Regions from separate parts of the Clostridium thermarum genome, predicted to be linked through region 2. Evidence: riboswitches for the same ligand, from Rfam matches in the RefSeq annotation. Region 2 holds a riboswitch; each other region holds the start of a gene.
What was found. A riboswitch is a leader RNA that binds a small molecule or an ion and turns the genes downstream of it on or off. The one in region 2 is predicted to bind S-adenosylmethionine.
Positions count from the first base shown of each region.

Region 1 (4,907 bases), 730 kb from region 2:
TCCTGCCCTCTCCAATTCTTCTTCACTGAAGGCCCTGTGGGAGGTTTTAGCGGGATAAGAAATGGCCGTACTAACTCCCGCAAGACTTGGAACCAATTTAATAGTTTCAAGTTCCCTAATCAGGCCATAGGCTCCCTTTTCTCCATCTACTAAATCAATGCTCAACATTCCTCCATAATAGTCCCCACGGAATATTTTCTTTGCAGTAATGTGATGGGGTGAACTTTTAAGGCCTGGATAATAAACAGTCTTAACTTTTGGATGGTTTTCTAAATACTTCGCTAACTTTAATGCATTATTTGAATGTTGTATCACTCTGAGCTCCAAGGTTCTCAAGCTTCTTACCAAGAGCCAGCCGTCAAAGGGGCTCATGGTAGGTCCGTATAATACTCCTGTAGAGCTTATCTGTCGCATGGTTTCCTTGTCAGAAACTACTATGCCCGCTGTGATATCACTATGTCCGCATAGATACTTTGTGGCACTGTAGACAACTATATCTGCTCCCAGTTTTAAAGGTTGGCATATCACAGCGGTTGCGAAGGTATTATCTACAATCACCTTTGCATTATGGTCATGGGCAATTTGAGCAATTTTAGGAATATCCAAGACCTCCATCAGTGGATTGGATATAGTCTCGATGTATACAAGCTTTGTGTTTGTTTTAAAATACTGTTCCAACCTATCCTGTAGAGGGTCCACAAAGGTAACCTCTATATTAAACCTTTTTAACTCAGTCTTAAAAAACTGATGGCTGCCGCCGTATAATACGTTGGCAGCAATAATGTGGTCCCCGGCCCTTACTTGAGACAGAATGGACATAGTTATGGCAGCCATTCCGGAAGAGTAAGCCTGAGCATCCTCTCCGCCATCAATATTGTACATTATTTCCTTTAGAGCATCGTAGACCGGATTGTTCATCCTTGTGTACACGTAGCCTTCCTCTTCCCCAGCATAAACCTTATCCAAGGTTTCTACATCATCAAAGGAGAACACAGAGGTTAGCGTTATGGGTAAAGTTTTACTGCGTGATACTGAAGGAGGATTTCTATCTCCCAAGTGAACCAGCTCTGTCATTAAACTCTTTTCCATGTTGACCCCCTACTCTTTTTTTCTGTTTTTTCATAATAAATAAAAAGCCTCTTCAAAAGAAGAGGTTCCATTTGCAACAAGGTCTCTTCTTATCTTTCAAGTACTAACTTGCAGGAATTAGCACCATGCATCCGTTACCATGCTGGTTGCTGAGACTTCATTGGGCCAGTCCCTCTGTCTCTCTGGATAAGAATGTTATATTCAGATATTACTAAACATGATACCAGTATAGCAGAGGCTTGTCAATCATTATCTACAGATTAATATTATTATTTTCACCTTACATCTACAGCAACATATGATGTATTATAACATCCTACTAGAAACATTGAAAAAATATGAGGTGAAAACGATGAGTTACTGCAAAATGCCCTACAAAAACATTTCCCCCTCCAGAGCCCGGAAGCTTTTGAAACACGATCCAAATATTCTCCTGATCGACGTCAGATCACCGAAAGAGTATATGGAAGCACATATTCCTGGAAGTGTCAACATCCCAATAGAATTTTTGGAATGGGAAATCTGTAATTTACAATTGTCTCCTTTCATACCAATAATGGTGTATTGTAAGACCGGACTCCGTGCCACTTCTGCAGCATGGTTACTGATTAGCCTAGGTTTTATAACCGTATATAACCTAGGCGGAATTGACCGCTGGCCCTATAGACTTGAGGGATGAAAGCAGAGGGACGTTTTGCTTGCCATCTTTTAGCCAAACAAAACGTCCCCTTACTGCTTAAGAGATTTTATACGCAGTATCTTCCTTCTTTATAGTTTTAATCCTTCTCAAGAGCTTTACTGATATTAAATGATTTATATTTTCTACCTTTGCTATATATTGTTTTAGAGTCTGAAATTCTCCAACAACTTCCTTTAACAAGAGCCTTTCAAATATTTGCCGTATGGTATGTACGTTTTGCAGCTCCTTACTGTGGTTCATATTGTTAAGAATAAAGTTTACAGTCACTGCCAGACTTTCTATAAGCTCTTCCTGACTATAATTCTTTTTCAAGGAATTTTCAAAGGCCATAATCCCTTCTTCAGGGAGGCTTACACTGTCTTCGATTATACTTTTAAGTACTTCTTTTGTATATCCAATTAAACAATTTTTTCCCTGGCATCTTATACAATAGTTTTCTCCAAGGCATATGTTTTCTATTCTTTCATTAATTTGATTATAATACTGATATAATTCCTCTGAAACCTGCTTAAAGGTAGATAGCTTGCCCTTTTTTCTTTCTTCTATAGTGGGCTTTAAAATCAAGAATACACAAAGTGCCAGTACAATAAAGAAGATTATTATATTTACTGGAGTCAGGTATTCCTTTGGTAAGGTGGCAAACAATTTTGTAATACCAAAAAACATAAATATGGCTGCAGAAGCAATCTTAATAGTAAATTCGGGTATTCTGTTACCGAGCTTACTTCCTACCAAAATACCTAAGGACCCTGTAATAACCATTCCTGTTACTGTACCCATTAGAATAAACAATGGATATTGAGCATCAGCAGACAGAGTAATTGCTGTGAGCTGGGTCTTATCCCCTAACTCTCCTATGAAAAAGGCTATGGCAACGGTAAGTACCGGTCCAAAACTGCTTTTAGCTTCTTCTTCATCTTCTTCCTCTTCTGCTCTCAGTGTCCATAGAGCAAATCCAATAAAGGAAATACCCGCAACAATTTGTATAATGTTAATGGGTATTAACTTTGACATATAAGCTCCAAGTGCTACGGCAACACCATGATTTAGTAAAGATCCGATAAAAATACCAACTAACACCTTTCTGACCTTATACCTGGTGGCAAAGGCCATAGCTAAAATTTGTGTCTTGTCCCCCATCTCTGCCATGAAAATTAGGAACATTGCCTTAATAAATTCCTGTATCATTTTCTAACCCCCATAATAATAATAAAATAAAAAAGGCGAGGCCTTTAGACTAATATACCCACAAGGCAGATATACTAATCTAAAAGTCTCGCTTCTTTAGTTCTAACTCTAAAGCAAATAGGACCAGGATTGCTCCATTATGTTGACCCTATTTATGGCACAAAGCCACAGCTACTCCCTTTTAAGATATTATTCCTATACAAATATATCATAATTTATCTCTATAGGCAAGACTGGACACTTCAACTTTTCTAAAAGTTTTATGTCCAAGCCTTACCTCGCTTGAACTTTTGTAATAACTATGCTATTTATAACCTTCTGTTAGAAAGCGACTTTTCTTCTAAGCATCTTAATTCCTCAATGATGCTCTTAAACTCTTCCTTATCTTTGACAGAATCAAAAACCGCCTGTTGTAACAACTTAAAGAGATTTTCATATAAATACTAGGCCTAAGTGAAGAGTTTTCCATGACAAATTCCCCCCCTTTCATAGATAACACAAACTAAAGGGCACTTTGGTCACAAAATATATAAAAATTTAAAAGGACTATTCAACATTTTGTTTTTATAAAATGTTGAATAGTCCCTTGTCAACCAATATTAAAACTTAGCAAACCTATCTCTTACCTTTTCTTCTCCCATTACATGCATTATGGTATAAAGGTCTGGAGTATTTGCCCTGTGGGTTAAGGCAGCCCTGACCACTGCAGCCACATCTGCAATCATACCCTTGAAGTTTTCTGGGTTAGCCTTGAATTCCTTCCTATTAGCAGTATAGCCTAGCTGCTCACCAACAGCCTTTAACTCTTCGAACCAAGTGTCCTTATCGGCATCAAAGTTGTAAGCCTCAGCATAGGCAGCTATTATTCGTTTTGCTTCTTCCATATCAACGTTCTTTGGAAGCTCTATTTGATCTACTGTTTCTTTATAGAATAGTTCATCAAAGAAGTAGAAGATCTTCTCTCTAACATCCATCCACTTTGCATAGTCTTTTCTTGGTTTTGGACCTTCCCTATCTATGTTGAAAATTTCTTTAGCCATGGATTCATTAGCAGTTACCAATTCATACATTTGTGGATCGAATTCCTTTGCCCACTCTGTATATTTCTCATATACCTCTGTGGCTTTCATTCTGGAGATTACATCTTTTGAAACGTCACTTAGCTTTACCAGGTCAAATAAGGCACCACTTTTACTCATCTTATCTAAGGCAATTTCAAAATCATAGCTGTCTGCAAAAGGATTTTCTGCCCTCCAGGTTTCAAAACCTGAATTAATTATATTTAACAGATATTCTATTACGGACTGTACTGGATATCCAACCTCCCTGTAATAGGAAACGGCAGCCTCGGGGTCTTTTCTTTTTGAAAGCTTTCTCTTTGATCCCTCATCCTGTTTCATAATGGTTGGAGTATGAGCGTATTTTGGCGGCTCAAAGCCAAGCACTTCAAATAGTTGAAGGTGTATAGGTGCAGATGACAGCCATTCTTCTCCCCTGATCACATGGGTTGTTTTCATTAAGTAATCGTCGACTACATGAGCAAAATGATAGGTTGGTAGTCCATCACCCTTTATCAATACGATATCCTGATTGTTTTCCGGGAACACAACCTCTCCCTTTATCAGGTCCTGTAATACTACCTTGTTATCAGAATTGCCCGGTGACTTTAGTCTAAGTATATAGCTTTCTCCTCTTTCAATCTTCTCTATCGCTTCTTCTGTAGAAAGATTTCTGCAGTGAGCATACTCTCCGTAATATCCCGGAGTTATCTTTTCAGCTATTTGCTTTTCTCTTAAGGCATTAAGTTCGTCTGCATTACAAAAGCATGGATAAGCCAAGCCCTTAAGTATTAAATGCTTTGCAAAAGTCTTATATATTTCAGCTCTTTCACTTTGCCTGTATGGGCCGTAATCTCCTTTCGAAGTATCTT
Region 1 is NZ_CP040924.1:1,557,962-1,562,868, reverse strand. Features, by position in the region: gene FHY60_RS07015 (trans-sulfuration enzyme family protein) at 1-1,089, opposite strand, end outside; SAM riboswitch class I at 1,176-1,282, opposite strand; gene FHY60_RS07010 (rhodanese-like domain-containing protein) at 1,418-1,768, shown strand; gene FHY60_RS07005 (TMEM165/GDT1 family protein) at 1,826-2,977, opposite strand; gene gltX (glutamate--tRNA ligase) at 3,577-4,907, opposite strand, start outside.
Region 1: linked by a shared signal. The riboswitch ahead of FHY60_RS07015 (trans-sulfuration enzyme family protein) and the one ahead of FHY60_RS10380 (methionine ABC transporter ATP-binding protein) in region 2 are both predicted to bind S-adenosylmethionine.

Region 2 (12,693 bases):
AGGAAGGTATTATTCCTGAAGAAGAGATTCAAAGCAAGATTGGTGAGAAGACAAAATTAGTGTCTGTTACACATGTATCAAATGTACTTGGTACAATTAATCCCATTGAAAGAATAATAAAAAGAGCCCATGAAGTAGATGCGGTAGTTATTGTAGATGGATCTCAGAGTATTCCTCATATGAAGGTTAATATAAAGGAATTAGATGCGGATTTTATGGTCTTTTCAGGACATAAAATGCTTGCACCTATGGGAATTGGCGTTTTATACGGAAAGGAAAAGTATTTAAACGCCATGCCGCCCTTTCTCTATGGTGGAGATATGATAGAGTATGTTTGGGAACAGGAAGCGGAGTTTGCAGAACTGCCTTTCAAATTTGAAGGTGGTACGCAAAATGTGGGAGGAGCTCTAGGCTTAAAAGAAGCCATAAAGTATCTAGACAAGGTAGGCATGGATAACATAAAAGTCACTGAGAAAGGATTAACAAGCTATGCCCTTATGAAGCTGGATCAGCTTCCCTATGTAACTATATATGGTACGCGGGATATTAATAAGAAAGCCGGAGTTATATCCTTTAATATAAAGGATGTCCATCCACATGATGTGGCATCTATTTTAGATGCTGACGGTATTTCAATAAGGGCCGGCCATCATTGCGCCCACCCACTTATGAAGTACCTGGGTGTAAATGCAACCTGCAGAGCTAGCTTTTATTTTTACAACACTGTAGAAGATATTGATATATTTATAGAAAGTATAAAAGGCGTCAGGAAGTGGTTAGGTTATGGATCTTAGTACAATATATACAGAATTAATAATGGAGCATAATTCCTCCAATCATAATAAAAGACATATGGACTCACCGGACTTGGTGCTTAAGGGCAGAAACCCAAGTTGCGGAGATGAAATAGAATTGGAATTAAAACTTAAGGATGATGTTATAGAGGACGCTTCCTTTACAGGAGCAGGCTGTGCCATATCCCAGGCTTCAACTTCTATGATGATTGATCTCATAAAGGGGAAGACTGTGGAAGAAGCAAAGCGATTAATGAATTTGTTCCTAGGCATGATTAAGCGAGAAATAACGGAGGATGACCTGCTAGATGAGTTAGAAGATGCAGCAGCATTAAAAAATATATCCAATATGCCAGCCAGGGTTAAATGTGCAGTATTATCGTGGCATACTCTAGGGGAGTCTATAAAATAAAGATCTTAAATTAAAGCTGTGGAGTTCTATTAGTGGACTGCCACAGTTTTTTTTAGTTTTTGCTTTAAAGAACTGTACTAATTTGGCATAAAACAAAGTGATTGTTTGGATGTATACTATAACAGATCTCTGTAAAAGAAATTACACACCTGTGAAATTCAAGCCTTTTCAAAAAAACAGTGCATGAATAATCGGTATAACAGCTATTGAAAAACTGAGATAATGGAAGATTGAGTGTGATAAATTAATTTGAACACAATTGAATCACGCTATTTATTGATAATGATTATTGATTAAAAATTAATATGAGATTATAATTTAATTAAGTTAAGAGTGAGAAATATCAGTATAGATTATCAAAAATAAAAAGAATTAACATCTATGCTGTGCGAAAAAAGAACATCAATGGAGGTGTAACAGGTGGATTTTAATATACTAATAGGTGGCCAGGCAGGTCAGGGAATGGACACTATAAGTGACTTCGTAGAAAAAGTATTAAAGATGAATGGTTACTACGTATTCTCAAACAAGGACTATATGTCAAGAGTAAGAGGAGGAAACAATTTTACACAGGTGAGATTTGGTGATGAACCTATCTTTTCTCACAAGGAAGAGCTAGACTTTATTGTAGCTTTGGATAAGAACACTGCTGAATATCATGTAGAGAGATTGAAGCAGAATGGAAACATTCTTATAGACGAAAGCATAAATTTCCAAGAAGATAGGGTTATAAGTTTACCGCTGATTAACTTATGTAAAGATCTTGGACTAAACAGAGCCTTTGGAATGATGGCGGCCGGTGTTACTTTAAAATATTTTGGTATTAATATCGAAGGCTTTGATGGTTTTATTTCCAAAAAATTCAATGAAGACGTAAGAAGAATAAACATTGAGGCAGTTTGGAAGGGCTATGGTTTAGTGGAAGCTAAAAAGCAGGCACCAAAGGTTGAAGCAGGAAATACACTTTTGCTGAACGGAAATACTTCAATAGCTTTAGGAGCTTTAGCTGCTGGCTTGGATTTCTATTCTGCTTATCCTATGACTCCAGCTACCAGTGTTATGACCTACCTCGCTAAAAAGCAAGTAGAAGCAGGCATTGTAGTTGAACAGGTTGAGGATGAAATTGCTGCAATCAATATGGCAATCGGCGCTTCCTATGCAGGAGCCAGAGCCATGACCGGATCCTCTGGCGGAGGTGTCTCTCTGATGGTTGAAACCTTTGGTTTAGCAGGTATCACAGAAACACCCCTGGTAATCGTGGATTCCCAAAGACCAGGTCCCGCTACAGGGCTTCCAACAAGAACAGAACAGAGCGATCTGAGTTTCTTACTGACTGCTTCCCACGGTGAATTCCCAAGAATGGTAATGTCTGTTAGAAATGCTGAAGACGCCTTCTATCAGACCTTTAGAGCTCTAAATATTGCAGACAAATATCAGACATTAGTATTGATTTTGACAGACCAATACTTGGCAGATTCTAAGGTTACAGTGCCAAGGTTTAACTTAGATGGCTTAAAGATAGAAGAATATATCTCCGGAAAAGAAGTGTTGTCAGAGGGAGAAGAATATAGAAGATATAAATTGACCGAGAACGGTATATCTCCAAGATTAATACCTGGTAAGGCAGAGGGTCAGGTAGTCTTGGTTGATAGTGATGAGCATACAGAAGAGTCTCATATCACTGAGTCAGCACACGTAAGAATTGCTCAAATGGAAAAGAGAATGAAAAAGTTAGAATTGATGAAAGAAGATGTACAAGAGCCAGAATACTTTGGTGTAGAAGCTCCGGAAGTGCTTTTGGTAGGCTGGGGATCGACCTATGGAGCTCTTAGGGAAGCAATAGCATTGCTGAATAAGGAAGGCATAAAGATTGGAGCCCTTTCCTTTGGAGATATATATCCGCTGCCAACAAAGCTATTAAGTAAGTATGCTGCTTCAGCAAAGGTAATAGTGAATGTTGAACAGAACTATACAGGTCAATTAGGCAAGCTAATTACTCAGGAAACCGGAATTTTGATGAGTAAGAGCATATTGAAGTATGACGGCAGACAGATAAATGCTGAGGATATTGTAGCAAGAGTAAAGAGTGAGGTGATGTAGATGTTGGATTTGAAATTATATAATAGCAAGGATGAAATTGCATGGTGCCCTGGTTGTGGTAATTTTGCTATATTGGATGCCATAAAAAGAGCGGCAGCTGAACTGGAGATAAGACCGGAGGATTTAATGATAGTATCCGGTATAGGCCAGGCCGCTAAAACACCTCATTATATTCGGGCTAACGGCTTTAATGGCCTTCATGGAAGAGCACTGCCACCGGCTCAAGGTATAAAGATGGTTAATAAAAATCTTAAAGTTATAGTAACCAGCGGTGATGGAGATGCCTATGGTGAAGGTGGAAATCACTTTATCCATACAATAAGAAGAAATATGGATATTACACAGATAGTTCATGACAATCAAATTTACGGTTTAACAAAAGGTCAAGGTTCACCTACAACTGCTTTTGGACAAAAGACCTCTATGCAGTTTGAAGGAGTTATGCAGCAGCCGCTAAACCCTCTTGCTTTAGCTATAGCTGCAGGAGCAACCTTTGTAGCCAGAACCTTTACAGGAGACAGAGAACAGCTTGTAGAACTGTTAAAAGAGGCAATAAATCACAGAGGCTATGCTATAATTGATATACTTCAGCCCTGTGTAACTTTTAATAAGGTAAACACTTTCAAGTGGTATAAGGAGAGAATTTATAAGCTGGATGAAAGCTATGATGCATCAGATAAGGCAAGGGCTTTTGAAAAAGCACTTCAGTTCGGTGATGACGGAATACCTACAGGGGTATTGTATAGAGAACTAGGAAAGCCGGTATTTGAAGATCTGCATCCAGTATTAGCAAAGGGGCAACTTCTTGCAGATAGAAAATGGGAAGTTAAAAACGTAGATATGTTCCTTAATGAGTTTGTATAATAATTAAAAAGTAAAATATAAAAGCAATTATAAAAAAGATCCGAAATTACTTTCGGGTCTTTTTTATTAAAATGAAGGAAAAAGCTTAGAAAATTTCATATTGTTGATTTAATTATGTTTTTTTCAGCATATATTTTAACATAAGAGTCTGCTGCAATAATTAATTTGGGGAGAGAAGTCTATGAACATTACCAAAATTCTGATACTTGCGATGATCAGTGAGGCAGTTTGGGAAACCTTTAAGATGACCTGGCAGAATGGTAAGTTATCTGCTGACAGAATTGGTGCAATGGTTATTGGGATTCTAATAGCCATATCTACGGGAATAGATATTATGGAGCTTGTAGAAATACCGATATTTATACCCTATTTAGGTACAATTTTAACCGGCCTATTAATCAGCAGAGGAGCAAACTTCATACACGACCTCCTGTCCAGTGCAGGCAATATGAGCAAAAACACAAAGTTTATAAAGAATAACACCACCACTGATGAATCTGATAAAAATTAGCATGCCTTAAGATCCTGTGTTGAAAAAAATACCCAACACAGGATCTCTTCCTTAATTGTTAATTATCCATTATTAATTATTAGAAGGAGGGAACAATTGCTCCTTCATACTTTTCTTCAATAAACTTCTTAACTTCTTCTGAAGTTAGTGCCTTTGAAAGAGCCTGTATATAAGGTTTATCTTCATTACCTTTCTTTACAGCAAGTACGTTAGCATAAGGTGATTCCTTATCTTCGATAACTATAGAATCTGTTGTTGGATTTAAGCCGTTTTCCATAGCGAAGTTTGAGTTAATTATAGAAGCGTCTACATCTGCTAGGGTTGTTGGAAGCATTGGAGCCTCTAATTCTTCTATCTTTATGTTCTTTGGGTTTTCAATTATATCAAGCTTTGTAACCAGCTCGCCATCCTTAAGCTTTATTATGCCATTCTTCTCTAAGAGCCTTAATGCTCTTGCTCCGTTTGTACTGTCGTTTGGTATGGATATTGTAGCACCATCCTTAAGCTCATCAAGGCTCTTAATCTTCTTTGAATAAAGTCCCATAGGTTCCAGGTGAACTTTAACAGTATAGGTCAAGTCTGTTCCTTTCTCTGCATTTGTTGCTTCAAGATAAGGTACATGCTGGAAGAAGTTGGCGTCAAGGCTGCCTTCATTTAATTCTGTATTAGGCAGTACATAGTCAGTAAATTCTTTTATTGTAAGTGTATAACCTTCTTTTTCAAGAATAGGCTTTACAATTTCAAGAATTTCCTTATGAGGTACCGGTGTGGCTCCTACGATTATTTCCTTTTTATCATCAGATTTACCGGTTTCTGTGCCAGAAGTTACTTCATTCTTATTTGTAGTATCTCCTGCGGTTGTATTTTTCTTTGTGCATCCCCCAAATGAAAGCAAAAGAACTGCTGCTGTTACAAGTGATAAAATCTTTTTCATAAAAATAGCCTCCTTTAAATTAATGAACTTTATTTTTTTAATATTTTATATAAAAAGTTGCCCAAAGTCTGGAAAACTTGAACAATTATTATCAGTATTATTACCGTATATATTGTCAGGTCATATTTAAAACGGTAATAACCATATGTTATGGCAACATTACCAAGTCCGCCGCCTCCAACAGCACCGGCCATGGCGGAATAACCTATAACACTTATAACTGTCAGGGTTATACCCAGCACTAATGATGGAATAGCTTCCTTCAACATAACTTTAAAAATTATTTGTGAAGTAGTCGCTCCAAATGATTTGGCTGCTTCAATTATTCCATAATCCACTTCTTTCAAAGCAGATTCCATGACTCTTGCAGCAAAAGGAGCAGCACCTATGGTAAGGGGAACAATAGCTGCATCAGTACCTATAGCAGTTCCAACTATGAGTCTGGTTAAAGGCACCATAAAAACCATTAGTATAATGAAGGGAAAGGATCTTAGGGTGTTAATAATAACATCTAAGGTTTTGAATATAAATTTATTAGGTTTTAAACCTTTCTCATCGGTTAATACTAAAATAATAGCAGGTATAGCTCCGAGAATTACTGCAAAAAGCGTTGAGAGCAACACCATTTTTAAGGTTTCAATAAGGGCAGGATACAAAATTTGAACAAAAGTATCTAAAAAAGCACTTAGCATATTTTCTAATTTTAAAAGTAAACTATTCAGATGCATTACAGAACCTCCATTCCTATGCCTTTATCTTTCAGATATTGCACTATCTTGTCCTTGTGAGCCTCTTCCACATTTATTACAAGGCTGCCTAAGACATCATCTCTGAATTTTTCTAGCTTGCCCCATACTATTGAAAAGTCAATATCAAGTTCTCTGGCCATAGAAGTTATAATACTGTTTTCGCTTGACTCCTTAGAGAAGAACAGCTTTATGTTGATACCCTTGCTTGGAAGCAGCTCTTCTTCACCCAGGAGTCTCTCCAGTTCTTCCGTTGGTTTGAGGAACAGTTCTTCTACATCACCATAGCCTTTGATTTCACCATCCTCCATCAGAACAACCTTGTTACAGATTTCTTTAATTACTTCCATTTGGTGAGTGACAATTACTATTGTTATGTTTAACTTATTATTTATCTCTCTAAGCAGCTGTAATATAGATTTAGTTGTCTTTGGATCCAGAGCAGAAGTAGCTTCATCACAAAGCAGAATTTTGGGGTTAAGAGCCAAGGCTCTTGCAATTCCAACTCTTTGCTTCTGTCCACCACTGAGTTTTGTTATGCTCCAAGTTTTTTTATCTTCCAGACCAACCAGAGTCAATAATTCATCTACTTTCTGCTGGATAGTATTTTTGTTGTAGCCCCAAAGCTCCATGGGTAAGGCTATGTTCTGGAAAACATTTTTGCTGGTCATAAGGTTAAAATTCTGAAATATCATGCCCAGGTCTTTTCTTAGGTTTCTCAGTTCATTGCTTGTCAGATTTTTCACCTCTTTACCATCAATAGCTATACTTCCCTCTGTGTAACTTTCAAGACCATTAAGACATCTTAGCAGAGTAGATTTTCCGGCACCGCTGTGTCCAACTATACCAAAGATATCTCCTTTTTCTATTGAAAAGCTGACATCCTTCAAAACTTCTTTATTTGAAAAACGCTTATAGAGATTCTTTATTTCAATCATGGTGATCCTCCTAGATAGTATTCAACTATATAAATTAATAACCCGAGGATAACCCCGGGTTAGATACCGAACTATCCTTATCTGTCAGCTTTCGCTGCAGGAATTGGCACCGTGTAAATCTACCGGTTGCCGGGCTTCATAGGGCCTGTCCCTCTGCCTCTCTTGATAAGAGTTATTGAGTTTTCAGTTTTAATGATATTGATTATATATCCTATATGTTTTATAGTCAATATGTTTTTAAAATATTTTTTATTTTTTTGGTGAAAAATATAATATACTTTAATTGCAAAAGTAAATTCCACCTCTCTAGGTGGTAAGAGTGGATTTTAATTCTACAAATATGAAAGAGTATAGAGAGTGGAATTTAGTAATACAAAATATTATTATATTGATATATGCGTCATTACAGTAATCCTTGCTTGGTAAGGAAGGAGTTTTTCATTATGGCTAAATTCAAACACTTTACGTTAGAGGAAAGAGTCTCTATTGAAATAATGCTTAAAGCCTCCCTTTCTTTCAAAGCAATAGCCCGAGAGCTTGATCGAGATTGTACAACCATTTCCAAAGAGGTTAAAAATCATATCATGTACAAGCGAACAGGTTCTTACGGTAGACCTTTTAACAACTGTATTCATCGTTTAACTTGCAACCATACATATCTATGTGAGAAATCACATTGTAGAATTCGACGCTGTCGCTTTTGTTCAGATTGTTCAAAATTCTGTTCTGATTACAAAGCATATACTTGTCACTTACTCTCTAAGCCACCTTATGTGTGCAATGGATGTGCTAGCCTTACAAAATGTACTCTGGAGAAAGCAATCTATAATGCTTCCTATGCCCATGATGAATATGTACTTCGTCGTTCTGAGTCACGAAGCGGCATAACTATTTCTGAGGACGAGATTAAACGTCTTGATAAAATCATAACCCCACTCATTCAAAGAGGTCAATCTATACACCATATCTGCGTTAATAACAGAGACCTTATCATGCATAGTGAAAAATCAATCTACAACTATATTGATTACAATCTTTTCTCCACAAAAAATATTGACCTTCCAAGAAAAGTTGTTTATCGTCCAAGAAAAAAGCTTAAAAATCATTTTAAAGTGGATAAGTCCTACAGAATTGGACGCACATATCAGGATTTTCTTGAATTCATGAAGGAAAATCCTGATACTCCAGTAGTTGAAATGGATTCTGTTGAAGGTACTAAAGGTGGTAAGGTGTTGCTCACTATCCATTTCGTTGATTCTCAGTTTATGCTTGCTTTTATTAGGGATGCAAACACTTCACGTTCCGTCATAGATATTTTCGAAAATCTTTATTTGGAACTGGGGCCTGACACTTTTCTAAAACTATTTCCTGTCATTCTAACTGACAACGGCAGTGAGTTTACAAATCCAAAGGCTATCGAGTTTGATAGGCAGGGAAACCGCATAACACGCATCTTCTACTGCGACCCTTCAGCGCCATATCAGAAAGGTGCTGCAGAAAACAACCATGAATTGATCCGGAGAATTGTTCCTAAAGGCCAGAGCTTCAACTCATTTCAACAGAAGGATATCTCATTGATGATGAGTCACATTAATTCTTATTCAAGAAAAAAGCTGAATGACCAGTCTCCATACTCGGTATTCAGCTTCCTTTACGGCGCTAAAACGCTCGCAAAGTTGGATTCAGAACTCATCAAACCAAATGAGATTATCATGAATCCGAGTTTATTAAAATATTAACCTACTCAAGCAGGGATTACCGCTGGCGCTTAAGTTAAAACTTTTTCAATGGGTGGAATTTACCTTTGCAAAAAAAACGGAAAATATTCACCCTTTGTTTGCTATACCCAAAATCAGCTGAAATCTGCTTGAGCTACTTAAATTATACCTCATTTTTGTCTAAAATAAGCAAAAAATTACTCTTATAACCAAAAATCTTATCTAGTATCGATTTTACGGTGGAAGTTAATTCTACAAAGTGGAAGTTAACTTTTCAATTCACCAAAATATAATATAGAAATTTAAGTATTGATAATAATATATGAGTTTCATGGTTAAAAATTACATTAATGATAAATATTTAATAATGATTTGATTTTTATGTGAATTTTTCAACAAATTTTCAAAAAAACATTGTAACTATAAATATCTTAGGTATATAATTGTAAATATGATAATATAATTCACATGATAAATTGTGAAAATAACTAGTATTTGGGGGAATTAAAATGAGCGCAAGGGGCTATGTAGAACAAGTATTAGCTGACCTAAAGAAAAACAATCCCGGTGAAAGTGAATTTCACCAAGCAGCTACAGAGATTTTAGAGTCTTTGGTACCTGTATTTGAAAGGCACCCGGAATACATGGAAGCCGGATTGTTAGAAAGAATTACTGAACCGGAAAGAATTATCATGTTTAGGGTTCCATGGGTAGATGACAATGGTAAGGTTCAGGTTAACAAAGGCTACAGGGTTCAGTTTAACAGTGCAATTGGACCTTATAAGGGAGGATTAAGATTTCATCCTTCAGTAAATTTAAGTATTATTAAATTTTTGGGCTTTGAGCAAATATTTAAGAATTCCTTAACTGGACTTCCTATCGGAGGGGGAAAGGGCGGTTCCAACTTCGATCCAAAGGGAAAATCTGATGGGGAAATTATGCGTTTCTGTCAAAGTTTTATGACAGAACTTTATAGGCATATAGGTCAAGATACCGATGTTCCTGCCGGAGATATCGGTGTAGGTGCAAGAGAAATAGGCTATATGTATGGACAATATAAGAGAATCAGAAATCAATATGAAGGAGTGCTGACTGGTAAAGGCTTAACTTATGGTGGTAGCCTAGTAAGAACAGAAGCAACCGGTTATGGTTTAGTATATTATACAGAAGAAATGCTAAAGAGCAAGGGCTTAAGCTTTGAAGGGCAGACAGTGGTAGTATCCGGTTCAGGTAATGTTGCTATATACGCTATCCAAAAGGCAACTGAACTTGGTGCGAAGGTTGTAGCTTGCAGTGACTCTAATGGCTATGTATATGATAAAAATGGAATTAACCTTGAAACAGTAAAAAGACTTAAAGAGGTTGAGAGAAAGAGAATAAAGGAGTATGTAGTGGAACATCCAGGTACTGAATACCATGAAGGCTGCAGCGGAATCTGGACTATTCCCTGCGATATTGCTCTTCCTTGTGCAACTCAAAATGAATTAGATGAAAAGAGTGCACAGATATTGATTAGAAATGGCGTTAAGGCAGTTGCGGAAGGTGCTAACATGCCCACAACTCTGGAAGGCACAAAGTTATTCCAAGAAAATGGAGTTCTCTTTGGACCAGCTAAAGCTAGTAACGCAGGCGGGGTTGCATGCTCAGCTCTTGAGATGTCACAAAACAGCTTGAGAATGTCATGGACATTCGAAGAGGTTGACAGCAAGTTAAAGACCATAATGAAAAATATCTATGCAACAAGTGTAAAGGCTGCTGAAGAATATGGCTTTGAAGGAAACCTTGTAGCAGGTGCAAATATTGCTGGTTTCTTAAAGGTTGCAGAAGCAATGATGGCTCAAGGTATAGTTTAACCAAAGTTTTAAAAGGCGGGATTATCTCGCCTTTTTGTGTTTTGTGGAAGTTATTGATATAATAAAATTGTGCAAACTATTATATAATAGTAATTATTATTTGAATAAGGGGGAAATATATGTTATCAAAAGATATAGTAAAAGAGGTATTAGGCAGGGCTCTAAGCAGTGGTGGTGACTTTGCTGAAGTTTTTGCTGAAGATAAGATATCCAATAATTTAAATTTAATGGATGGAAAAATGGAGAAAATTGTTTCCGGAAGAGATTTTGGAGTAGGCATAAGAATATTCAAAGGACTTAGAAGTATTTATGTGTATTGTAATGACAGCTCCAGAGCGGCTCTGTTAGAAAATGCTGCTAAGGCGGCCCAGGCCCTAGGAGACTTGAAAGAGGGCATGGATGTTAATCTCACTGAGAGAATAAATACTAATATCCATCCAATACTATTTGTACCTTCCAGCGTTGCAAATAATAGAAAGATAGAGGTTATGAAGAGGGCTTATCTATCAGCTAAGGACTACAGCAGCGAAATTTCCCAGGTTATAGTAACCTACATTGATTCCGATCAAAAGATACTCATAGCTAATTCAGAAGGGTTATACACAGAAGACAGAAGGGTCAGAACCAGACTCAGCATAAGATCTATAGCTTCAAACGGAATTGAAAACCAAACCGGTTCTGAGGCACCCGGAAGAGCACAGGGCTTCGAAATATTCCAAAGTATAGATCCGGAATACTTTGGTAGGGAAGCTAGCAAATCAGCTGTTACCATGCTCCATGCAAGAAACTGTCCTGCAGGAAGAATGACAGTAGCTATCGAAAATGGCTTTGGAGGAGTAATATTCCATGAAGCTTGTGGACATGCACTTGAAGCCACTTCAGTAGCTAAGGGGAACTCAGTATTTGCAGGAAAGTTAGGCCAGAAGATAGCTTCAGATAAGGTTACAGCCATAGATGACGGCACACTTCCAGGACAATGGGGTTCTGCTAATATTGACGATGAGGGCAGCTTTACAAGGAGAAATGTGCTCATTGAAAACGGAATTTTAAAAGGCTATATGATTGATAAGTTAAATGGAAGAAGAATGGGTATGCAACCAACGGGCAGCAGCAGAAGAGAGTCCTATAGATATGCACCCACCTCAAGAATGACCAATACTTATATAGCACCTGGACAAGACAATGACGAAGACATCATAGCTTCAATAAGTGAAGGCTTATATGCGAAAAAAATGGGTGGCGGTTCCGTTAATACTGTTACCGGTGAATTCAATTTTGCCGTGGCTGAAGGCTATCTTGTGAAGAATGGAAAAATCCAAGAGCCGGTTAGAGGGGCAAGCCTTATTGGTATGGGAGCTGACATATTGATGAAGATCGATATGGTAGGTAAAAAGCTTGCTCAGGGCCAAGGAATGTGTGGATCCTCCAGTGGCAGCATTCCGGCAAACGTTGGACAGCCGTTAATAAGAGTTTCAGAAATTACTGTAGGGGGAAGGTAAGATGGACATTAGAGAATTTAAGGAAAAGTTATTTGCAAAGGCAGAAGAAAGCGGTCTTAAGGAATATGAAATATTCTACAGTAAAAACGAAAACTTTAACATTAATGTATACAATAACGAATTGGATAAGTACAGTGTAAGTGAAATCATGGGGGTTGGTTTCCGAGCTTCTGTAGCCGATAAGATGGGCTATGCCTACACTACAAAGTTAGATGAAGAGAGTATTGATTTTCTAATTAAAAGCGTGCTTTATAATGCTGCCAATATAGAAAATGAAGAAAAAGAGTTCATATATAACAAAGTAGATAATTACAAAGAAGTTAA
Region 2 is NZ_CP040924.1:2,287,383-2,300,075, reverse strand. Features, by position in the region: gene FHY60_RS10415 (cysteine desulfurase) at 1-794, shown strand, start outside; gene sufU (Fe-S cluster assembly sulfur transfer protein SufU) at 784-1,206, shown strand; gene FHY60_RS10405 (2-oxoacid:acceptor oxidoreductase subunit alpha) at 1,627-3,306, shown strand; gene FHY60_RS10400 (2-oxoacid:ferredoxin oxidoreductase subunit beta) at 3,307-4,170, shown strand; gene FHY60_RS10395 (hypothetical protein) at 4,352-4,681, shown strand; gene FHY60_RS10390 (MetQ/NlpA family ABC transporter substrate-binding protein) at 4,761-5,615, opposite strand; gene FHY60_RS10385 (methionine ABC transporter permease) at 5,645-6,307, opposite strand; gene FHY60_RS10380 (methionine ABC transporter ATP-binding protein) at 6,343-7,299, opposite strand; SAM riboswitch class I at 7,374-7,471, opposite strand; gene FHY60_RS10375 (IS30 family transposase) at 7,743-9,038, shown strand; gene gdhA (NADP-specific glutamate dehydrogenase) at 9,527-10,870, shown strand; gene FHY60_RS10365 (TldD/PmbA family protein) at 10,990-12,369, shown strand; gene FHY60_RS10360 (TldD/PmbA family protein) at 12,371-12,693, shown strand, end outside.

Region 3 (12,693 bases), 510 kb from region 2:
TAGCTTTATGAAGTTTTGCCACCTATCCTTAGAAAGCTCTCCCTTTTCCAAAGCTTCTTTTACCGCACATCCGGGCTCTGAACCATGACTGCAGTCCCTAAATTTACATCTTGTTGCCAGGTCCTCAATGTCACTAAAGGTTGTAGATATACCTTCAGTAACATCCCATAGACCAAGTTCTCTCATTCCCGGTGTGTCAATAATCATAGTACCGTTATCAAGCATAATAAGCTGCCTATGGGTGGTGGTATGCCGTCCCTTGCTGTCATCTTCTCTTATTCCGCTTACTTTCATAATCTCACACCCTGCAATGGTGTTTACCAATGAAGACTTGCCTACACCGGAAGAACCGAGAAATACAATTGTTGTCGCTGGCTTGATATATTTTTTTAATTCCTCCATTCCTTCACCGGTAAGTGAGCTTATTGCTACCACAGGAACCCCCACTGCCATACTCTCAACTTTTGCCTTATACTCCTCATAATTGGGGCAAAGATCCAATTTGGTCAGAACAATTACCGGCATACCGCCACTCTGCCAGGCAGTGGCTAAATACCTTTCCAGTCTTTTTAAGTTTAAATCATGATTTAATGAAGTCATGATGAATACATAATCAAAATTCGTTGCCACCACCTGTTCTGTTTCATTGAAAGAGTCAAGTCTGGAAAATTTGCTCTTTCTGTCCAAGACTTTGTATATAATATCTTGGCCATAGGGATTGTTTTGAACAAATACAAAGTCCCCTACTGCTGGATAAACAACATTTTGCTCACCATTGTAAAAAAGTGATCCTTTAAGCCTAGCACCTTTTTCACCGAATTCTGTTATTATAGTATAATATTCTCTTTGAACTTCAATTACCCTAGCAGGTATTAAGCCCTTATCACCTATACCAAACATTTCACTTTGCACCTTAAAAAAATCTGTATATCCATATCTATCCATTTTTACATTACTCATCAATTACCTCCGTTACATCTTTAATGAATGAAATAAATTTATTACAAAAATACTTTAAACAATTATTCAAATCACTCACAGCAACACCTCCTTGATAGATAACAAGACTCTAAAAATGGGCATAAAAATTCCGTAGACAAGCAACCTCTTAATTAGGCTACTATCTACGGACATAAAAATAACATGACCTTCCTGCCATGTTACTAATCCTCAATAGTCAGTATAATATGAAAGGTTAACTACAACTACGGAAATGTAACACTAATAAGGCATTTCCTTATAAGGTACACTCACGCCCATATTAAGTTTAAACTACAACCACCTTAACACTTGTTTTCATATGACATCTCTCCTTTCATAGGATACTAATCATTACACTACATACTGATAGGTTAAGTATATCATCTTAGGATTATTATGTCAAATTCACAATATTTAGTTTTTTTCTTCACAATAGACAAAAGTCGTGTTAAACTATCAATAATTGCAGTAATTAGGACAACTATTCTGTATAGAAATTAGTCAATTGTCCTAACCTATTGTGCATTACATTAATATATTTAAAACTATAGGAGGAAAAATCATGGGAAACCTAATGAAAAAATGGAACCAATTAAGCTTAGTAACCCAAATAGCCATAGGCTTAATTATCGGAATAGTCCTAGCTATAGGAATTCCAGAAACGGCCAAACCAATCACAATTTTGGGTTCATTATTTGTTGGTGCTTTGAAATCAATCGCCCCAGTACTGGTATTATTTTTAGTTATGTCTGCTATTGCCCAGCATAAAAGAGGTCACCAAACAAATATGAAATCAATAATTGTTCTCTACCTTATAGGAACATTCTTAGCTGGACTAGTAGCGGTTATTGCAAGCTTCTTGTTCCCTGTGAGCCTGACACTTGCTTCAGGTGCTGAGAACTTGACTCCACCCGGTGGCGTAGTGGAAGTTATAAGATCCTTACTTCTAAATCTGGTGGATAATCCTGTAAAGGCACTTTTGAATGCTAACTATATCGGGATACTATCCTGGGCTGTATTGCTTGGTTTTGCATTAAGAACAGCACCTGATTCCACAAAAACGATGCTCAGCAACTTCTCTGATGCAGTATCCACCATAGTACAATGGGTAATCAAGTTTGCTCCTCTTGGAATTATGGGGCTCGTATTTGATTCCATAGCCACAAATGGTCTATCATCCCTACTGGACTACGGTAAATTACTGGTAGTACTAATTGGATGTATGGTCTTCATAGCACTTGTCGTTAACCCAATAATAGTATTCATAATGATACGCCAAAACCCATTTCCACTGGTGTTTAAGTGTTTAAAGGAAAGTGGAATAACCGCCTTCTTTACGAGAAGTTCTGCAGCAAACATACCTGTAAATATGACTTTGTGCGAAAAGTTGGGCTTGGATAAGAACTCCTATTCTGTATCAATTCCCTTAGGTGCTACCATCAATATGGCCGGTGCCGCAGTTACAATTTCTGTTTTAGCTCTGGCTGCGGTTCACACTCTTGGTATTCAAGTGGACATAGGTACTGCCTTTATCCTAAGCATACTTTCCGCTGTATGTGCCTGCGGGGCCTCTGGTGTAGCTGGTGGTTCCTTACTTCTTATTCCACTGGCCTGCAGCTTATTCGGTATATCAAATGACACTGCCATGCAGGTTGTAGGTGTGGGCTTTATCATAGGAGTTCTACAGGATTCCTTTGAGACAGCAATCAATTCATCTACTGATGTGCTCTTTACAGCAGCTGCTGAATTTGCTCAATGGCGAAAAGAAGGAAAGAAAATTGTAATTAAAAAATAGTCGATGAAAACTGCGTATCTACGCAGTTTTCTTAATTAGATCCCGCGAACCGTGCCAATTCTTCGTTAAACTTCTCTCGTTCATCATAGAACAGTCCGTGTCCCCTTAACTCAAATGGAACAAGCTTAGAATCTTTTATCGTCTCTTTCTGTGCCTCTGCTAGGGCGAATGAACACACTTTGTCATGAATACCATGTAGTATTAATGTAGGAACATTAATAATGTATTCTTTGCGCCTTAAATTTGTGAATTAAAACTTCGTTCATAGGTTTCTAATTATAAAGGGTAAGAAATTTAAAAAACGAAATAATATTTTTATAGCTTAAAACCTTTACATTACTTATAATCATATTAATATAAACTTTTTAAATTAGTTGCTAATAGGAGGTAACAAATGAATAAGAGAGCTTTAAAATTAGTCTGGTCCGATGAATTTGACTATGAAGGACGTCCTGATCCTGAAAAATGGAGTTATGAAGTGGGAAACCATCAATGGCCTAATAATGAAGCCCAAGCCTATACAGACCGGCCTGCTAACATAAGAGTGGAAGATGGCAAAATGATAATTACAGCCTTAAAAGAACAGGATGGAGAAAGAGAATATACTTCTGCCAAATTAGTTACCTATGGCAAAGCCTCCTGGAAGTATGGACGAATTGAGGTTAGAGCAAAGCTTCCCGGAGGAAGAGGGGCTTGGCCTGCTATCTGGATGATGCCGGATTCCTTCCATGAAGGTATTGATTGGCCTAATTGTGGTGAAATTGACATCATGGAGTTTATTCCTAACGCTACTAACTCCAAAATATTTAGGATGACCTCTCGGCAGAACGATATGGCTAGCTCCTTCAATCCTGAGAAATCAATAGTACTGTTTAGCCTTCATTCAGAATTACACAATCACAGCAACAAAGATACAGTACAATACACCCACATGACTCAAGAAGTTGAAACTGCTGCCACTGAGTTTCATACCTATGGAATAGATTGGACAGAAGATTATATCGAGTTTTTTGTGGATGATAAGCCTATGGTCCGCTATAATAAATCTGATGATAATGAGGATCAGTCATTTAGAAGCTGGCCCTTTGATCAACCCTTCTATCTAATAATGAATATTGCTGTAGGTGGTTCCCTAGGTGGAGAGATACACGACGAGGACTTGCCTTATGTAATGGAGATTGAGTCAGTAAAAGTTTATCAATAGTTTCGCAGCTAATAATACATAAACAGTATCCACACTAAGAAATCTAGTCTGGATACTATTTTTTCATATCTCTCTTACTGATATGTTTGTACATATGCTAAACTATCGTTCTATAGTTTTTTCATCGAAACAGGCTAAGCCGAAAATGCACCCCACCGCTAAATCCATAATTTCTTCTCTCATTTCATCATAGTTTTTTGAATGTACCGCATCTACAAATTCCTTAAATTCTTCTGTCATAACACCAAGTATTTCATGTCTGCTTGCAAAGGATCCATAGCCTTTTTGATTAAGTCTGTATCTCAATTTTTCTGCGACCTTATCTACTGCATTCATAACTTGTTCTTCAGTAAGTTCCTCTCTAGGCAAAATAATTCTCCTTCCTAAATATGATTAATCACAGAAGACACTGAACTAACGGAAGAAGCGGAGAGATTTTCAATTTTTATAATTTATGGTGTAATCTCGTTTATGTCATCTCATATACGAAATTTTAATTATCTCTAGTAAAACCCTTCCGCGTAATTCCGTGTCTTCTGCATCTTCAGTGATTAATATTTTGTCATTTATTTTCCTATAATGCTAATTTAGTATGTTACTCAAGTATTTTTCTACAGCTTTGAGATCTTTATTACTGCGGACTGCATAATCGGCTGCTTGTTCCTTGCTAATCTTATTGATATCGAAGTATTTTGCTTCCTCCGATGCAAAGTAGAGGCCGCATACGGTGGCTGCAGGCTGCATCATAAAGCTTTCTGTGAGAGACACTCCGGTATTTTCCTGGCCCTTAAGCAGTTCAAAGAGTTTAAGCTTTTCACTGTGGTCCCTTAGAGATGGGTAGCCAAAGGCCGGCCTGATTCCTCTATACTTTTCTCTCAACATTTCTTGAACGGAAAGTTCTTCATCCTGTACATAGCCCCAGTATTCTTTACGTACCTGCATGTGAAGTAATTCTGCAAAGGCTTCAGCCAGTCGGTCTGCCAATACTTTTATCATAATGGCCTTATAGTCGTCGCCCTCAGCCTTTAGCTTTTCAACATATTCATCTGCTCCCAGTCCGGCGGTAACTATAAAGCCTCCAAGATAATCCGCTATTCCTGAGTCTTTAGGTGCAATATAATCTGCCAGACATCGGTATTCACCCTTCTGGTTTACCTCCTGCTGTCTCAACATATTAAAGGTTGTAAGGACTTTATCCCTACTTTCATCACTGTAAAGTTCAATGTCATCTCCCAAGGAATTTGCAGGGAATAAGCCAAACACTGCATTGGCAGTGAGGATTTTCTCTCTTTCCAGAAAGTCAAGCATTTCATTGGCATCATGCATGAGCTTCTTTGCTTCTTCAGCATATTTAGGATTTTCCATTATATCAGGATACATTTCCTTCATGCCCCAGGCCACAAAGAAGAACGTCCAATCTATAAATTTCCTCAATTTACTGATAGGAAACTCCTTTAAGGTTTTAATGCCAATGTAGTTAGGTTTATCTATTTTAATGTTTGACCAGTCAAGTTTAACGCCATTTTCTCTGGCTTCAACAATATCCAGAAGCTTACGCTGAATTTTATTGTAATTTTCCCTTGTGGTCTTGTATTCAGCGTTAATTTCCTGAAGGTATGCCCCTCTTGTGTCCTTGTTTGCAAGTTTCTTTGCTGCCTCTACAGCCTTTGAAGCATCTTTGGAGTGTACTACCCCCTTTGAATATCTTGGTGCTATCTTTAATGCTGTATGGGTAGGTGAAGTGGTTGCCCCACCCACCATGAGGGGAATATCAAAGCCCTGCCTTTCCATCTCCTCTGCAACAAAACACATCTCCTCAAGGGATGGAGTTATAAGGCCGCTCAGTGCTATGATATCTGCTTTCTCTCTTTTAGCGGTTTCCAATATTTTTTCACTGGGAACCATAACTCCCAAGTCAATTACTTCGAAGTTATTACAGGCAAGCACTACGGAAACAATGTTTTTACCTATGTCATGCACGTCTCCTTTTACAGTGGCAAAAACCACCTTTCCTGCACTGCTTTTCTCTCCGCTGTTCTTTTCCGCTTCTATATAGGGCAGCAGAACACTGACTGCCTTCTTCATAACTCTTGCGCTCTTAACCACCTGAGGCAGAAACATTTTCCCCTCTCCAAAGAGGTCTCCCACCATGTTCATTCCATCCATCAGTGGCCCTTCTATAACCTGCAGAGCTTTTTCATATCTTGCTCTTACTTCCTCCACATCCTGTTCTATATAGTCAGTGATTCCTTTAACCAAGGCATATTTCAGTCTTTCGGCAGCATCAGATTCTCTCCACTGCAACTTATTATCTGCCTGACTGACTTCATTGTTTTTATAATTCTGGGCAAATTCGAGTAATGCTTCTGCTGCATCTGCACTCTTATTTAGCACTACTGCTTCAACAGCTTCCAATAGCTCCTTATCAATTTCGTCATATATCTGTATCATGCCGGGATTAACTATTCCCATGTCCATACCTGCCTTAATGGCATGATATAGGAATACTGAATGCATAGCTTCTCTTATGACATTGTTTCCTCGGAAGGAGAAAGAAAGATTGCTTACTCCCCCGCTTACCTTTGCATAGGGAAGATTATCCTTTATCCAGGCCACTGCCTTGATATAGTCCACCGCATAGTTATTATGGTCTGGTATGCCTGTGGCAATGGCCAAGATATTGGGATCGAAAATTATATCTTCCGGTGGAAAATGCACTTCTTTTACAAGTATGTCATAGGCCCTCTTGCATATCTCTATCTTTCTTTCATAGGTATCCGCCTGACCTCTTTCATCGAATGCCATTACAACTATTCCGGCACCAAACTTTTTTATTAAGCTGGCCTGCTCTATAAATTGCTGCTCCCCGACTTTCAGTGAGATGGAATTTACTATTGGCTTTCCTTGTATGGCCTTTAATCCCTTTAAAAGCACTTCAAACTTTGAGGAATCGATCATTACGGGCACCTTAGCAATGTCCGGCTCACTAGCCAAGAGTTTTAAGAAGATATCCATCTCTGATTCTGCATCTAGAAGGGCATCATCAAAGTTGATATCGATAATTTGAGCGCCATTTTCCACCTGTTCCTTTGCAATGGATAGGGCTTCCTCATACTTTTTCTCCCGGATAAGTCTGGCAAACTTGGCCGACCCGGCCACATTGGTTCTCTCCCCGATATTGACAAAATTGTTTTCTTTGTTGATCCTTACAGCCTCCAGACCGCAAAATACAGTTTCTCTTGGCAACTTTGGTAGTTCTCTCGGCTTATAATTCTTTACAGTTTCATATATAGCCCTTATATGGTCAGGGGTAGTACCGCAGCAGCCTCCAACTATGTTTAAATGTCCTTCCTCTGCCAGTTCCTTCACCACCGATGCAGTTTCCTCAGGAAGTTCATCATATTCTCCTAGGGAGTTAGGTAAACCAGCATTGGGATAAAAGCTAATATACAGGCTCTGGGACTTGGAAAGTTCCTTTATAAAGGGAACCATCTCTTTAGCTCCGAAGGCACAATTTAAGCCTATGCTTATAATCCTATCACTTTTTACACTTTCTGCGAAGGCCTCCAGAGTTTGGCCTGAAAGCACCCTGCCACTTAGGTCAGTAATAGTTCCAGAAATCATAATAGGCAAGTCTATGCCTTTTTGGGTCAGCACATTATCAGCGGCTATTAATGCCGCCCTTGCATTTAAGGTGTCAAATACGGTTTCTATCAGCAGTATATCCACTCCACCATCAACTAAGCCCTCTATCTGTTCCTCATAGGCCTTTTTAAGTTCGTCAAAGGTTATATTTCTAATTCCGGGATTTTCCACATTCGGTGATAGGGAAGCAGTTCTGTTGGTAGGTCCTATGGAACCTGCCACAAATCTAGGTTTATTGATACTCTTGGAGGTATACTCATCCGCAATTTCTCTTGCTATTTTGGCCCCAAAATAGTTTAAGTCATAGACCTTGTCCTCAAGCCCATAATCCCCCTGTGAAATTCTGTTACTGTTAAAGGTATTGGTCTCTATGATATCTGCCCCTGCTTCAAGGTAAGCCTTGTGTATATCAATTATTATTGATGGATTTGTAAGATTTAATAAATCGTTATTGCCTTTTTGACTTTTATGGCATTCACAACTTCCATGAAATTCAGCTTCACTTAAGCCATGCTTTTGTATACTTGTTCCCATTGCCCCATCAAGAACAAGTATCCTTTCCTTTAAGTAAGTATCTAATTTTAAAGTCATTTAATCGCCCCCTGATTTGTTTTCTGAGTAAAAAAAGGCTCCCTGCTGCAGGAAGCCTTATAGTTAAAAATCAACTTAATAAGCTTCTTATCTTTCAGCCTTCGCTGCAGGATTTAGCACATGCTAGCACAAAGCTAGTGTTGCTGGGTTTCATTGGGCCTTTCCCTCCACCTCTCTCTATAAGAACCTTCTTTATAATGTTAATATGAGTATATATTTAGTTTTAGTTATAGTCAACAATTGTTTTTAAATAAAGTGTATTTTGGTGGTTAACGGATATCATAGACACTTCTGAGCTTTATGCCCACCGGTTTTCCCTTTAAAATTTTTACTCTTCTTTCACCGGCATTCATATCAAAATAGTTGTCTTCAAGCAGCATATTGTCCTCTTCATTTATTATTTCCACACTTCTTGCATAGCTTTTTGCTGTAACTATAATCTCGTCACCTTCTACTCTGTAGCTCAACTGGGGGTCAATAAATTTAAAGTGTTTTGGTACAGAGAATATTACCGTGCCCTGGGAAATTACCTGGCCGTCCTTTAACATTTCATAGCTTACATAGTCCTCATAAAGTGAGGCATCATTCATATCAACGGTGTCAAGCCACTTGCTGGATAATTTCTCCACCACAACTTCATAAGAGCCCTCTCTTTTTATCTCAGCTTTGTTATTGCGGAGAGCCCATCTTACTGTAACCTTCTCATCCTGCATGGATTCATTTGCCACGCAAAGTTGGATGGACTTCACTACTTCATATGGCTCTGCGTTTACATTTGTATTCTGCGTCAGGATTCCTTCTTCCTTACAGGACAGCATAAGCGGTGCAAAGAATCTCTTGGCATAGTAATGGAGAGCCTTCCATCTTCCGTAATAATCTATGGAAGCCCAAGAGGCTACCGGCCAGCAGTCATTTAACTGCCAGTAAACAGTACCCATACAGCGGCCTCGGTTTCTTCTAAAATGCTCAACTCCGTAACGGATAGCATCTGCCTGCAGCAATTGAGAAGCATATATCAAGGTATCAAAACTGTTTGGATAGAGGTAGGTGGCTCCCATATAGCTCATGATCTTGCTGTTTGCCCCATCATTTCTTTGGTGTTTCTCCATAACATAGGAGAAAATGTTTCTATCCTCCGGCTCAGTGAAAGTTTCAATAGTTTTAAGTGAGGGGAAGGACTGGAAGCCAAATTCCGATACATATCGGAAAAAGAACTTTCTATACTCTGTAAAAGGCTTGTTCCCATGCCATACATCCCAGTAATGTACATCGCCCCTGTTTTCATCATTTGGATTGTCAAAGCCTCCACCTGAAGATGGGCTTGCAGGCCAATAAAAGGTCTGCGGATCATATTCCTTTACCATCTTTGGAATGATGTACTCATACATTTTTACATAATCGCTCTTAAGTTTCGGAGTGAGATCCCAGATACCCCTGTCCACAAACATTTCCATCTCATTGTTTCCACACCAAAGAGCCAGGGAAGGATGGTTTCTGATTCTCTTGATATTATCCTTAAATTCGGCCTTTATATTTTCTTCAAATTCTTCTGTGAGGTTATAGTTTGCACAGGCAAACATAAAATCCTGCCATACCATAAGTCCCAGTTCATCACAGGCATTCCAGAAGGTATCATAAGGATAGTTTCCGCCTCCCCATACACGGATTACATTAAAATGTGCATCCTTGCACTGCTTTAAAAGCTCATAAGTCCTTTGTGGCGTAACCCTGGTCAGTATATTATCTTCCGGTATATAATCCGCACCCATAGCAAATATCTTGATACCGTTTACCTCATGAGCAAAGCTCTCACCGTATTCGTCCTTTTCAATGCACGCTGTCATGGTTCTTAGACCAATTCTCTTCTCCCAGAAATCCAGCTTTTCTTCACCATGCATTAGGGTTACTTTTACCTTGTATAAAGGCTGGTCTCCGTAGCCATTGGGCCACCAGAGCTGAGGCTTGTCTATTTCAATATACTTCGGTGAATCCCCATAAATTATCTCTTGTCCATCCGGATCAACAAGGGTAACTTCATAGGAAAATCCACGTCTTACTGCTTTATTATCCCTATCATAAAATCTCAGGTTTTGCTTTCCCTCTGTTCTTGCAATGTCCACTTGAAGTTCAAGGGTTACCCTGCCATCATTATGCTCCTGCCTGACATAGACACCGTCTATTCTACCTTTACATACACCAAAGAGTGCTACATCTCTCCATATCCCCATATCCGGAAGTCTTGGACCCCAATCCCATCCAAACATGCAGTGAGCCTTTCTTATCTGTGGAAAGCCCCTCATGGCATCTTCAGAACCGCCAATGTGTATTTTATCATCCGCCTCTCTTATGAACTTTGTGGGAGAATAAAAAACTATTTTTAACTCATTGTCATCGTCTTTAAGATATTTCTTTACTTCAAATTCCCAAACTCTGTGCATATTATTTACAAACCCCATATGATATCCGTTCAAGTAAATATCTGCAAGAGTGTCCAATCCATCAAAATGCAGGATAATTTCTTCACAATTAAGCATATCCTTTGTAATGTCAAAGCTTTTGCAGTATTCGTAATCCTCTTCCATGAGCTTTAAAGCCTTTAGCTCATTATCCCTATAGTAGGGATCCTCCATTTTATTGTTCCTTAGCAAGTCACTGTAAACAGAGCCGGGTACAACTGCATTCATATAATCTGCATCATGAATGCAGCGCATCTTCCAGGTACCATTCAGTTTTTCAATAAGCATTACTTTTCCTCCCTCCGTAATAAATCTCGATTGTAGACCATTTTTTATAATTATATTCTCAGTTAAGGCATTGAAATTTTAATACCCTAACTATCTACCAACAATAATAACCATCCACTTCTTATTCCTCCCAGAGTTTAAGAAAAATATTAATACATATACATTATAGCATTACTTTTAACATTTATTAACATAAACTAGAAAAACAAAAACCACAGATGCACTGTGAAATTTCAGTGACATCTGTGATTTTTTATTTCAGATAGACTACACTATTTATGATATTTAATTGTTATTATTATGTGTAAATATTTCTCACTTAAACTATTGAACTATTGGCTGTAGTACCACTTAATACTAATTATTTTTTGAACTCCTTAACTAATTGCTCAAAGGCAGGTATAGACCTCTTTATCATATCAAATTCAACACAGTAAGACATTCTAAAGTATCCGGGACATCCAAAACCGGACCCAGGCACCAGCAGAAGATTGTATTTGGTAGCAATTTTTGCAAATTCTATATCATCCGGTATAAGTGCTTTAGGGAACATATAAAAGGCACCTTGGGGTTTTGTACATTCAAAGCCCAGTCTAATGAGATTATCATACAAAAAGTCCCTTTTGGCCTTATAGTCTTCCACATCAATTTTAGCATCCAGTGAATCAGCCACGACTCTTTGGAACAAGGCTGGAGCGTTTACAAAACCCAAGGTACGGTTGCAGAAAGTCAAGGCCTTCATCAGCAAGTCAACATTTTCGATATTGCTGCTGGCAGCAATGTATCCAATTCTTTCACCGGCAAGGCCTAGAGATTTACTGAAAGAATTAACTATTATTGCATTTTTAAAAATACTTAGGATGGAGGGCATCTTTGTACCATCATATATTATTTTACTGTAGGGTTCATCAGATACTATATATATGGTACTTCCATACTCCTTTTCCTTATCCCCAATAATGTCATTAAGTTTTTTTAAGTTCTCCTCTGTATAAATAACTCCTGTTGGGTTATTAGGAGAATTTATAATAATGGCCTTGGTCTTAGGTGTTATGTGTTTTCCCACTTCCTCTAAATTAGGCTGAAAGTCAGAGGTCTGTGCAGGAACAAGCACAAGCCTTCCTCCACTATTGTCTACATAGGACCCATATTCTACAAAGTAGGGAGCAAATGCTATGACCTCTTCCCCTTCATTTAGTAAGGATTTAAAAACCACATTCAGTCCGCCGGCAGCTCCAACTGTCATCACTATATTTTTACCGCTTAAACTTATCCCACTTTCATCTTCCAGGCTTTTTGCTATTTTCTCACACACATCCGGATAACCGGTATTGCTCATATACTTATGCAAGCCAGTCTCACCGCTTAACACATGTTTCTTAAGGGATTCCAGCACTTCCACAGGTGGTTCGCCAAAGGGATTTCCCAAGCTGAAGTCATAAATATTCTCCCTGCCATGTATTTTTGCAAGCCTATTGCCTTCCTCGAACATAGCCCTTATCCAGGAAGACCTTTCTAGATTCCTCACAATCTTTTCTGAAAACATTATAAACACCCCAATTTCATTTAGATTAAAATATATTTTTTAAGTATATCATATAATTGGCTCACATGCACTATCAATAAGCTTCAATATTCTAAATAAAAATACCCGCCGAAGCGGGTACTTCTAATTATTGCTTTTCTTTTATATATTAACAGCCAAAATGATCTTTGTCGCCTTTACAAAGTAG
Region 3 is NZ_CP040924.1:1,776,403-1,789,095, reverse strand. Features, by position in the region: gene rsgA (ribosome small subunit-dependent GTPase A) at 1-960, opposite strand, end outside; gene sstT (serine/threonine transporter SstT) at 1,544-2,776, shown strand; partial or broken gene FHY60_RS18305 (alpha/beta fold hydrolase) at 2,808-2,996, opposite strand; gene FHY60_RS08090 (glycoside hydrolase family 16 protein) at 3,171-3,980, shown strand; gene FHY60_RS08085 (MazG nucleotide pyrophosphohydrolase domain-containing protein) at 4,083-4,349, opposite strand; gene metH (methionine synthase) at 4,563-8,216, opposite strand; SAM riboswitch class I at 8,301-8,402, opposite strand; gene FHY60_RS08075 (beta-mannosidase) at 8,486-10,960, opposite strand; gene FHY60_RS08070 (pyridoxal phosphate-dependent aminotransferase) at 11,322-12,506, opposite strand; gene FHY60_RS08065 (hypothetical protein) at 12,655-12,693, opposite strand, start outside.
Region 3: linked by a shared signal. The riboswitch ahead of metH (methionine synthase) and the one ahead of FHY60_RS10380 (methionine ABC transporter ATP-binding protein) in region 2 are both predicted to bind S-adenosylmethionine.